2 regions of the Cupriavidus sp. 2TAF22 genome follow, and region 2 is predicted to be linked to the other one. Evidence: predicted binding sites of a transcription regulator. Region 2 holds the regulator's gene; the other holds the start of a gene.
What was found. Region 2 encodes FliA, which starts transcription of late flagellar genes. Its sites were predicted from a motif close to CTAAAGTTTNNNNNNNNNNNGCCGNTA; they were not measured.
Positions count from the first base shown of each region.

Region 1: AB4Z48_RS11000 (flagellin N-terminal helical domain-containing protein) is a predicted target of FliA. The motif match lies at 4,133-4,159, and genes of this name have one in related genera.

Region 1 covers NZ_JBFRFX010000007.1:147,165-152,746, forward strand. The annotation lists gene fliS (flagellar export chaperone FliS) at 1-232, opposite strand, end outside; gene fliD (flagellar filament capping protein FliD) at 255-1,754, opposite strand; gene AB4Z48_RS10995 (flagellar protein FlaG) at 1,817-2,191, opposite strand; gene AB4Z48_RS11000 (flagellin N-terminal helical domain-containing protein) at 2,309-4,033, opposite strand; gene AB4Z48_RS11005 (RNA chaperone Hfq) at 4,269-4,592, opposite strand; gene AB4Z48_RS11010 (methyl-accepting chemotaxis protein) at 5,547-5,582, shown strand, end outside.
Region 2 covers NZ_JBFRFX010000042.1:70,593-76,174, reverse strand. The annotation lists gene flgC (flagellar basal body rod protein FlgC) at 1-142, opposite strand, end outside; gene flgB (flagellar basal body rod protein FlgB) at 150-557, opposite strand; gene flgA (flagellar basal body P-ring formation chaperone FlgA) at 779-1,498, shown strand; gene flgM (flagellar biosynthesis anti-sigma factor FlgM) at 1,700-2,005, shown strand; gene AB4Z48_RS33345 (flagella synthesis protein FlgN) at 2,052-2,510, shown strand; gene AB4Z48_RS33340 (flagellar protein FlhE) at 2,742-3,173, opposite strand; gene AB4Z48_RS33335 (RNA polymerase sigma factor FliA) at 3,170-3,886, opposite strand; gene AB4Z48_RS33330 (MinD/ParA family ATP-binding protein) at 3,926-4,759, opposite strand; gene flhF (flagellar biosynthesis protein FlhF) at 4,763-5,582, opposite strand, start outside.

The DNA.
Region 1 (5,582 bases), on a different contig from region 2:
CGGCATTGTGGTCGAGCGCGGCCCGCAAGCCGTTGTCGATGATGCTGATGGCGTGCGAGATTGCCTTGCCCTTCTCGGCGACGGCACGGGCTTCCATGTGGAACTTGGCGCGGGCGATGGCGCCGCGCGCGCCGTCGTAGAGCATGACGATCAGCTTGTGGGGGCTGGCGCTCATGGCGCCGGTCTGGATCCCGACCTGGGCATAGGCGTTGACGGCATTTCGGGCGAACATGATCGACTCCTGGGCGGGCTTACTACTTGTTCGAGGTGTTGTTCATCGCGTTGAACTGCTGCGTCAGATAGCTGCTGGTGTTGTTCATCTGCGCCATGATCGTGTCGAGCTGCGTGAACTGCGCCTTGTAGTTCGCAATGGTCGCGTCCACCAGGTCCGACTTCGACGTGTACTGGTCGCTCAGGTCCTTCAGCGTCTGGTTGACGTCGTTGGTGGCCGAGGTCAGCGCGCCGTTGGTGCCGGTCAGCGAGGTGACCAGCGCATTGATCTGGTTGCCGTAGCCGCTCTTGCCGTCGGTATTGCCGAACAGGCCGGCGACACCAGCCGCATTCGAGTTCAGTGCGTTGGTCAGCGTGACATTGTCGAGCTGGATGGAGCCATCGGTCTGGAACGATATGCCGGCTTGCGAGAGCGTGTTGATCGCGTTGGCGCCGCTGCCGCTGCCTTGCGGCATGTTCAGGATGCCGCGGATCTGCGACTGGATGATGCGCAGCGTACCGTCGCCGGTCAGCGGCGAGCCGGTCTTGGTGCTGGGATCATAGGCGGTCAGGCTCGCGGCGACGCTCTGGAGATTGTTGTAGGCGGAAACGAAAGACTGCACGCCGGTCTGGATCGTCTTGGTGTCGCGCTGGATGGCGACGCTGGTGTTGCCCGTCTGGGTCAGTGCCAGCGTGACGCCCGGCAGGGCGTCGGTCACGTTGTTGCTGGCGCTCTGGATGGCAATGTTGTTGACGGTCAGCTGCGCGTTCTGGGCGACGATGCTTTGCTGCATGCGTTGTCCGCCGGAGCCGTTGTTCACGTCATAGCTGACCAGGCCGGCCAGCGATGTGCCGCTGCCGGCTTCGTTGTTGACCTTGATGCGCATGCTGCTGGCCGCGCCCGTGTCCTTGGCCGTCAGGACCAGGCGATACGGCGTGCCCGAGCCGTCGTTGACGATACTGGCGGTGACCCCGGTGTTGGCCTTGTTGATGGCGTCGCTCACGCCTTGCAGCGTATTGTTGGTGCTGTCGATCTTGATGTCGATCCCGCTCGAGCCCGCCGTGGCGGCGAACGTGGCGTTGCTGTAGCGGCCGTAGGTGGGGCTGGCGGCATTGTTGTCCAGGCTGCCACCGGCGGCATCGGTGATGGTGCCGAAGTCGATGTGAATGGTGCCGGTCGTGAGCGCCGCGGTCTGGGAAGCCTGGCCGGCGGCGACCAGCGACTGGGCCTGAGCCAGCGCCGAGACGTTGACGGCGTAGGTGCCGGAAGTCGCCTTGCTGCCTCCCGTCGCGGTGAGGACACCGGTGTTGCTGGAGGTCGCGGTCGTCCCGTTGAAGAAGCTCGGGTCGGCCAGTTGCTTGGCAGCGGCCTGGAACGCGCCCAGCACGCTCTGCAGCGTGCCGTAGGCCGAAAGCTTGGTCTGGGAACTGGCTTGCTGCGCCTTGATCGCGTTCAGCGGAGCCTGCTCGGCGGTGGTGAGCTGGTCCAGCAGCGAGCTGAGATCCAGGCCTGAGCCTACGCCGAGGTTCGAAATGCTTGTCATGACTGCTTCTCCAGGTATAGCTTGATTGGGTCGGGTCCGGTCTTGTGCTGTCTTGCGCGGTCTTACGCGGTCTGATGCACGAACAGACCCTGCAATTGCTGCATGGCGTTCGCGATCTTGATGACTTCCTCGGTCGGGATCTGGCGGATCACCTCGCCGCTGGTCTTGTCCACCACCTTCGTGATGATGCGGTGCGAATCGCTATCGATCTCGAACTCTACGCTGACCGATGCCATGCGCAGGACCTGGGTCAGCCGCTTGACGGCTGCATCCAGTCCGCCCGGTTGTTCCTGCGGCGTGCTCGCCGGCGAATCCTCGCTGCCGGCAGTGGCGGCAATGCCGGCCTCTGCGCGCATCGTTTCCCCGCCCGACGCCATGCTGGCCGGCATGGCGGGAATGGCGGGGATGCCGGACGGGATCGGGAAGGATTCGGCCATGTCGGTTCGGAAGTCGGAGGTTGGAATGCTTTCCCAGGGCCGCGGCCCTGGGGAAACACTCGAGGCCCGTTATGCCAAAGCCGGCACGAATGCCGGCTTCAGCGAAGCAGTTACGAATTAACGCAGCAGCGACAGCACGCCTTGGGTCGACTGGTTAGCCTGCGCCAGCACCGAGGTACCAGCTTGTTGCAGGATGTTCGCGCGGGTCATGTTCGACACTTCCGTTGCGTAGTCCGCATCTTGAATGCGCGAGCGCGACGACGACAGGTTCGTCACGGTCGTGCCCAGGTTCGAGATGACGGAGTCCAGGCGGTTCTGTACTGCACCCAGCGAGCTGCGCAGGTTGTCGACGGTCTGCAGCGCCTTGTCCAGCACGGCCAGCGGATCGGTCGTGCCCGAACCCGACGACGAGGTCGTGCTCGTGGTGAATGCGTTGGTCGCTGCGTCGATGTAGGCGGCGCCGCCGATCTTCGCGTTGATGTCCGGATCCGTTGCGGCGGCCGGGCTGGCGCTGTTGTCTGCCACGGTGACGGCACCGGTGGTGGTGTCGACAGCGTAGTTGGTGGTGAAGCTGGCCGTCGTGGTCAGGTTGCCCTTTGCATCAACGTAGCTCGAGGTCGCGCCGTTGGCGCCGTCTGCCTTGCCGGTAGCGCCGTCAAGCTTGATCGTGGACGTCAGGCCGCTGGTCTTGCCCAGGGTGACGGTGGTCGCGTTGCCCGAGCCGCCTGCCAGCACTGCAGCTGCCACGTCGTTCTTGCTGGCTGCTGCGTTGTTGGTGACATTGCCACCAGCAGCGGAGGTGTAGGTGGTGCCGTTGACTTGCACGCTTGCGACACCAGCGGCAGCCGAGCCGGCGTTGGTGAACACGCCACCCAGCGTTGCTTGCGACAGGCCGCCAGTGTTGTTGGTGGTGAGGTTGCCGGCGCCGTCGTCGTACAGGGTGGTGACGCCGTCAGCGGCGGTCAGCTTGCCTGCGCTGTCGACCTTGAACTGGACCGATGCGCCGCTGGCGTTGGTGTACGTGCCGGCTGCCTGGCCGAATGCCGGCAGGTTGGAGCTCGACAGCGAGGCTGCCGAAGCAGCGGTGGTCACCTTGTACGAGAAKTTGCCGGTGCTCGAGTTGTAGGTGTAGGTGTTGCCGCCAGCCACAGCAACCGTGTCGCCGTCTTGCAGCTTGGCCAGGACCTGGTCGGTCGAGGCGAAGGTGTTCTTGGTCGTGACTTGGTACAGGCTCGAGCTGATCTTCGTGGCGGTACCGGCGGTCACTGCGTTGCTCAGGTCGGTAACCGTAGCAGCCTTGTTCGGGGTGCTGGTCACGCTGAAGCTGTCCAGGCCCAGGGTCTTCGAGCTGATTTCCGACAGGTTGACCGAGATGGTCTGGCCGTCGTTCGCGCCAACCTGGATGTTCAGGGCCTTTGCCGACGAGGACAGGACCTTGACGCCGTTGAAGTCGGTTTGTTGCGAAGTACGGTCGATTTCAGCCAGGCGCTGCGTAATTTCATCCTGGATCGACTTCAGGTCGGAGGCGGAGTTCGAACCGTTGGCGGCCTGAACGGCCAGCGTGCGGATACGTTGCAGGTTGTTGTTGACTTCGGTCAGCGCGCCTTCCGTCGTTTGCGCCATCGAGATACCGTCGTTGGCATTGCGCTGCGCTACGGTCAGGCCGTTGATGTTGGCGGTGAAGCGGTTGGCGATGGCCTGGCCGGCGGCATCGTCCTTGGCGCTGTTGATGCGCAGACCCGACGACAGGCGCTGAATCGCGGTGTTCAGTTGCGATTGCGAAGCGTTGAGGTTGTTCTGAGTCATCAGAGACAACGAATTGGTATTGATGATCGACGACATGGTACGACTCCTAGTTGCAGTGATTTACACAGTCCGGCGGCTGCCGTGTAACGTTGGCTGACTGCGTTGCAGTGCGTGTAGTGCCTCCGTTGCTAGGGTTATCGACCAGCGTCGGAAAAGGTTTAGTGTGATCTTGCGGTCGTGCCCTGAAGTTTCTTTGCGCGCTCCGGCTGGCGCGGCGGGGCGCGTGGCCGGGGCCCTGGCGGCGCCACGCCTGGTCATCCTCGCCATATCTCTAGCGCCGCTTGCGCGTGCGGGGCGTATACAGGCTGACGAACTCCGGCGAGCTTTCCGCGCCCGGCACGCTGGCCATGGCTTCCGGTGCGTGGGCGGGCGTAATGACCGCGATGGCGTGCTTGTAGACGACCTGGGGCACCGGATCGTCCGGCGATTCGGCCAGCAGCACCATATAGTTGTCGGCGGCGACGATCACGCCATGCAGGCGGATGCCGCTGGACAGGTGCACGATGACCGGCTTGCGGCTCGCACGGTGGGTGGACAGTTGCTGGTGCTGCAGCTTCCGGCTAGGGCGGTCCACCCTGGTTTCCTTCTTGTTCACAACTTCTCCGGAAGAGCCCGCGCGGGTTCTGGCGGCTGGCAGGGATTCGATAACCAGGCGTGGGCAACTGAGGTATGACGCACTGCTGAGCGCGGGCTGCGGCCCGGCCTGGGCGGAACTGGGGATGAAACATCCGCTCTCGATGCTGGCCGGGGGGGCGGGGTGCATGGATCGCGGCCAGCCGCGGTATGTGCGCGGGAGGGGGGTCCAATACCGCCTCGCAATCGGTGGCGAGCGGCGCCGCCAGAAGAGAAGGGGAATACTTCAGGGGCGAGAGTAACAAAATTTTACAAATATGGACGGTTGGGGGGCGCGCCTAGCCTAGAGGTTTACCTCTAAAAAACCGATTGCATCACAATAGGTGAATATATGTCCATGTTCACTTGTGGGGCAAATCCCAACGCCGGCCAGGCCCGCAACCCCTGTGCAGCATGGGGTTGCTGGCGATGACACGGCCCTGGCCTGCTTGCTGAAGCATCCGGTGCCACCCATGCGCCACAAGGAGTGGCAGAGCAGGCACTTTTTCCTATCCGAGATATCCCTGATAGAAATTGGATTTACACCTCATGTAAGCAGGTTTATATTCGCTACTGAACCTTTCGGTTCCTAGCAGTCCTGGAAAGCCTACGAGCACCCCGCGCGTGGGCTTCTTTTTTTGTGCGCCCACTTTTCTTGTCTGGCATGCCGCCGGGCACGAGGCCCGATGGCAGCACATCGAAGTGCCTGCCGCCATTAGACGACAGGACGCACGCTGCCAATTCCCTGAATTGCCGGTCTTTCTCCCCCTATATCTCCGCGTATCTTCGCGTTTTTCGCTTTCTTCGCGCAAAACGCGCAAATGTACTCAAGCTTGTCTGGTCCCCTGCCGTTAAGCCCGCGATGCGGCGTCGATCCGGAAGCCTGTCTGGAGCGAGTGCGCCGCGCGCGATGAAAAAGCAAAAAGGAGCCGGGAAGATGCGTTGGTTGCGAAACTTTGGCATTGGGGCGCGC
Region 2 (5,582 bases):
CCACCTGCTTGGCGCGGTAGGGCTGGCCGTTGGGGCTGACCGCGCTGTCCGCGTTGGCCAGGTTGGAGGCGGTCACGTTCATGCGCTGCGACTGCGCGGCCATGGCCGAGCCGGCCACCTCGAAGATATTCATTGCTGGCATGGCGCGCTCACTGCTGGATGGCCGACAGCATGGTCTTGATCTTGGCGCTCATCACCGTGAGGCCAGACTCGAAGTGCACCGCGTTGTCGGCGAAGGCCACGCGCTCGGTGTCCATCTCGACGGTATTGCCGTCGATGCTCGACTGCATGGGGATGCGGTACTCGAGGTCCATGTTGTCGGACGCCGACGCCTGGCCCGGCAGGTGCCGCGCCGAGGTCGTGGAGAGCGATACGCCGTCGGCGCGCCTGCCGCGCTCGACCGTCTGCGCCAGCGTGCTGGAGAAATCGAAGTCGCGCGCCTTGTAGCCGGGCGTGTCGGCGTGCGCGATATTGGAGGCAATCACCGACTGCCGCTGGGTCCGCAAGCTCAGCGCATCCTGCTGGAAGCGCAGTGCCGCATCGAGTCTGTCAATCATGTCTGTGTCTCGCTGGAGGGAGAGAGCGATGAAGGTCGACCTTCTTCAGGTGTGCCATCTTAGGTTCGGCCCTGTCATCCCAATCGTGCGAATAGGGCAAAGAAAACTGCGTATTTCGGAACGAGAGAGAAAGCGCGGCTGCCTACAATGGGTCCTGTTCTCGCGGCCCGGCCCGCGCGCCGGTGGCGCGCCAGCGCACCGCTCCTTGCCTGGATGCACCCATGATTCCTCGTTTCCGGTCCGCCGTTGCGCGTGCCCTGCTCTGTGTGCTCGCCGCCGGCGGCGCCCTGTCCGGCAGCGTCCGCGCAGCGCCGCCCTCGCCCTTTGCCGAAGACCCGGTGCGCGTCGCGGTGGAGCGGTTCCTCGAACGCCAGACCGCCGGGCTGCCTGGCAAGGCCAGCATCCAGGTCGTGCCGCCGTCGGGCGGCCGCGCGCCGGAATGCACCCTGCCCGAACCCTTCCTGCCGCCGGGCGCGTCGCCCTGGGGCCGCGTCTCCGTCGGCGTGCGCTGCGGCGGCGAGCGCCCGTGGACGCGCTACGTGCAGGCGCGCGTCGCGGTGGTGGCCGATTACTACGTGGCCGGCCGCAATTTCACCCCCGGCGAGCCGGTAGACCCTTCTGACCTGGAAGTGCGCCAGGGCGACCTTTCCAACCTGCCGCGCGCGGTGGTGACCGACCCCGCGCAGATCGCGGGCGCCGTGGCCGCCAGCCGCATCGCAGCGGGTTCGCCGATGCGCACGGATCTCCTGAAGAAGGCCATTGCCGTGCGGCAGGGACAGAACGTGACGGTGGTGGTCGAGGGGGATTCCTTCCAGCTCAGCAGCGAGGGCAAGGTGATGGCCGAAGCCGCGGTCGGCAGCAATGTGCAGGTGCGGCTCAAGAGCGGCCAGGTGGTCAGCGCGCTGGTGCGCAATGGCGACACGGTGGTGCTGCAGCAATAGGCTGGCGTGCCTGGGTAGCGCAACGGTCTCATGAGACAATGGCGCGCAGCGCTGCAGGATGTGCAGCCGGCATCCCAGGACCGGCGTCCGGCGGGCAGCGTGGCCGGACGGGTCCGTGAGCCGGGCCGGATGGACCCGGGGCGGCCCTAAAGTTCTGCCGCGACCGTCCGATAAGCCAGAGGTACCCAGCAAGGAATCACCGTGAAGATCAATCAGACCACCTCCTCGAGGCCGGGCGACGCCGGCGACGGTGCAACGCGCAGCGTGGCAGGCACCCCCGCCGGCCCGGCCGCCGCCCCGGAAACCCCCGGCGTGCGCGTCAGCCCGCTGGGCGCCCAGGTGCGCGAAATCGGCGCGCGCCTGGTGGAAGACCAAGACGACGACATCGATACCGCCAAGGTGGACGAAATCCGCCAGGCCATCGCCGAAGGACGCATCAAGATCGACCCCAGCAAGATCGCAGACGGTCTGCTGGCGTCGCTGCGCGAACTCAACGGCGGCGCCTGACGCTCGACACCGGCGGCAAAGCCAACCCACGACACTTAGGCAAGCCATGAGCCAGTCCCTGATCCAGAACCTCGCCCGGGAAACCGAGCTCTCCAAGGAATTCGCCGCCGTGCTGGGCGAAGAGCGCGCCATGATCAAGGCGGGCGACTACCAGGCGCTGGTCGGCCTGCTGGATCGCAAGGTCGAACTGGCCGGCTCGCTGCAGACGCTGACGCGCACGCGCGAGGCGCAGATGGGTGCCATGGGGATTCGCCTCGGTGCGGGCGGCCAGCTGTTCGGGCGCGAGATCGTGCCTGCCGTCGAGACCGCATGGCGCGACCTGCTGTTCGCCGCGCGCATGGCGCGCGATGCCAACGCCGTCAATGCGGCCGTGGTGGATGCGCATCTGGAGTTCACGCAGGAAGCCATTCTGGCGCTGCGCCACCGGGGCGAGACGGGCACGTTGTACGGCAAGGACGGGCGAACCCAGCAAGGTCCGCAAGGCGTCAGCCTGGCGGCGGGCTGAACCGGTGTCTTGTCGCCACGGGCTTTCGCAAGCCCGCGGCGAAATGCAGGAAAGACCGAACGAACAAAAAAAGCGGCTTCGCTCCCGGCAGGGAAGGCGAAGCCGCTTTTTTTGTTCGGGCGCGGTGGCGGAGCCGGCGGCTTGAGGGTTGAAGCTTGAGCGGCTGCGGGGGCTTGGGAAGCGGCGCCCGGGCGGAAAGGCCCGGGCCGCCGAATCCATGCACCTGCGGTCTTACCTGTACCCCACCACCACTTGTCCCGACTGTCCCTGCAGGACGGGCGTCAGCGCGCCCTTCCCCGGTACCTGGAACGCAAACACGAATCCCCTGCCTGCGTCATCCCCGCTGAAGGCATCGGTGAGTCCCTCCGCCCCCGGCAGCAACACGCAGCGCTGCGCATTGCAGAGATAGGCCTGCAGATCGAGCGGCGGCGTGCGGGTAAAGCTGTAGCGCCACCGCACGGTGGTGATGGCGCCCTCGGCCTGCGGCAGATACCCGGTCGGGGTGATGGGTGCGGACATGGTGCGCAGGCCCTTGCCATACAAGGCGGGGCCACTCACGGAAGCCGACCACGAATGCAGGGTAGGTCCTGCCGGCGCGGCCCAGCCGTGGCTGCAGCATGCGGCAATGGCCGCCACGGCGATACGGCGGGACCTGGCTTTCATAGCAGCCCGCGCAGCTGCGAACGCAGGCGCGTGATGGCCTGGCTGCGGATCTGGCAGACGCGCGACTCCGTCACCTCGAGCACGGCGCCGATCTCACGCAGGTTCAGCTCCTGGTCGTAGCACAGCGACAGCACCAGCTTTTCCCGCTCGGGCAGTCGCTCGATGGCGCGTATCAGCGCTTCGCGCATGCCGCTCTCCATCAGCACGGTGAGCGGATTGCCGTCGTCGCTGACGCTCAGGTGGCGATCCAGGAAGTCTTCTTCGCCGGAGCGTTCGAAGTCTTCGTAGTGCAGCAGCTGGCAGCCATAGACCTCGTTGAGCAAGGTCTGGTATTCGTCGAGTGGCAACTCGAGCTCCTGCGCCACCTCGGAGTCCAGCGGCGCCCGGCCGAGCGTCTGCTCGAGGCCGCGCACGGTACGCTCGATGCGCCGGGTGAACTGGCGCAGGCTGCGCGATTGCCAGTCGTTGGCGCGCACCTCGTCGAGCATGGCGCCGCGGATGCGCTGGCTGGCATAGGTCTCGAAACGCGCACCGTGCGTATCCTCGTAACGCTTGGCGGCGTCGAGCAGGCCGATCATGCCAGCCTGGATGAGGTCATCGAGCTGCACGCTGGCCGGCAGCTTGGCCGCGAGTTGCAAGGCGATGCGACGCACCAGCGACGCATGCGCGGTCACGGTGTCAGTCTGTTCGAGCTTTCCCTGAATCGTATACATGGTGGAATTCTCGTGAGTCCTAGCTGGCAGGCCCGGCGCTCAGGCCAGGGCCGTGGCCGGCGGCGCCAGCGGCGCGGCCGGAGGGGTTGAACGGGCTACGGCTGGTGAAGGCATGGGAAGCGGCCAGCCGGCGATGCCGACGGCAAGACGGCGCAGGGCGGCAGTGGCCGGCGCCGCCGGATACGCTTCGACCACGCAGCGGCCAAGCGCCGTGCTGCGCTCGACCAGCGGATCGTGCGGCAGGCTGCCGGCAGGACTCGCGTCCACGCCGAGATACTGGCTGGCGGTGCGCGCAAGATTGCCGAGCACGGCGCTGGCGGCGGCGTCGCTGGCGGCGGCATTGACGACCAGGTGGAAACGGCGGCAGGCGTAGAGGTGGTTCAGCTGCTTGATGCAGGCATAGGCGGCCTTGATCGATGCCGGCTCGGCACGCAGCACCACCACCACGTTGTGCGCCATGCCGGCCACCTGCGACAGGGCGCCCTCGGCATCGCTGCGGGCATCGCTGAGCACGGTGCGGTAGCCATTGAACAGGCCCAGGTCGCCCGTGGCCTGCGGGCTGCCGGGCAGCACGCCGATGGTGCCCGCGGGACGTTGCCCCAGCGCTGCCTCCAGCGTGAGCGCACCGCCCAGCACGGCGGCCAGCGTGCCCTCGGGCGCCGCGCCGGCCAGGCGGGTGGCGCGCGCGCCAATGCGGTCTTCGTCGATCAGCAGCACGCGTTCACCCTGCATGGCGAGCGCATTGGCCAGCCCGAGCGCCACCGTGGTGGCACCGGCGCCCGCATCGCTCGCGACCACCGCGATGCGGCGCGTGGCACGCGGCGCCAGCATGCGCCGCAGGCTTTCGGCCTGGTCCAGGGCAAGTGAATTCACGTTCTACTCTCCCTGCACCTGCGCCAGCGCCTTGAACATCCGGCCACCATCGACGAAGCCGTCGGGCTCGGTGGCGGGCGCGGCCGGTACGGTCGGCACAGCAGGTGCGGCACGGCCATTGCGCGCGGGGTAGTTCTCCAGCACGTCCAGCAGCGCCAGCAGGCGGCCCATGCCTTCGACCAGCACGGCAGCATTCGGGGTCTGGCGCGCCGGCGCGCGCGCGGACAGGCGCGCCAGGAAGGCCGCGGCTTCCGTGTCGCCGGCCTGCTCCAGGCGCAGCGCGGCCACGGCCATCTGCAGTGCCAGCAGGCGCGCGCATGCCTGGTTTTCCGCCTGCGCGGCATCGTTGGCGCCGTCCTGGCGTTCGCCCTGGCCGAGATGGTCGAGCGCATGGCGCAGTGTGCGCAGGTGCGCCTCGCCGGCTTCGGCCCAGCGTGCCCAGCGCGCCAGTTGCGCGCCCTCGGCCAGCAGTGCGGGCTCGCACAGCAGGTATTGCACGGCCAGTGTCTGGCCGTTTTCACGGTCGACCAGGCGCGATACCAGCAGGCCGGCCTCGGTGCCGCCCTCGCTGCCGCGCGTGCCGCGCACCTGGCTTTCGAGCACGCGCACCGGCGCTTGCGCGATCCACTGCACGGCATCGCGGCCGCGGTACTCAATCTCTTCGAAGGCATGGAACGTCAGCGTCTCGGCCAGCGCATCGACCTTCAGCGCAACGCCGTTGCTGGCGACGCGCGTGGTCTTGCGGGTGGTGGTCAGCCAGCGCTCACCTGCCTGCTGCCAGCGCGCCAGCGTGGCCGCGGCCGGCATGGTGTCCAGCACATTG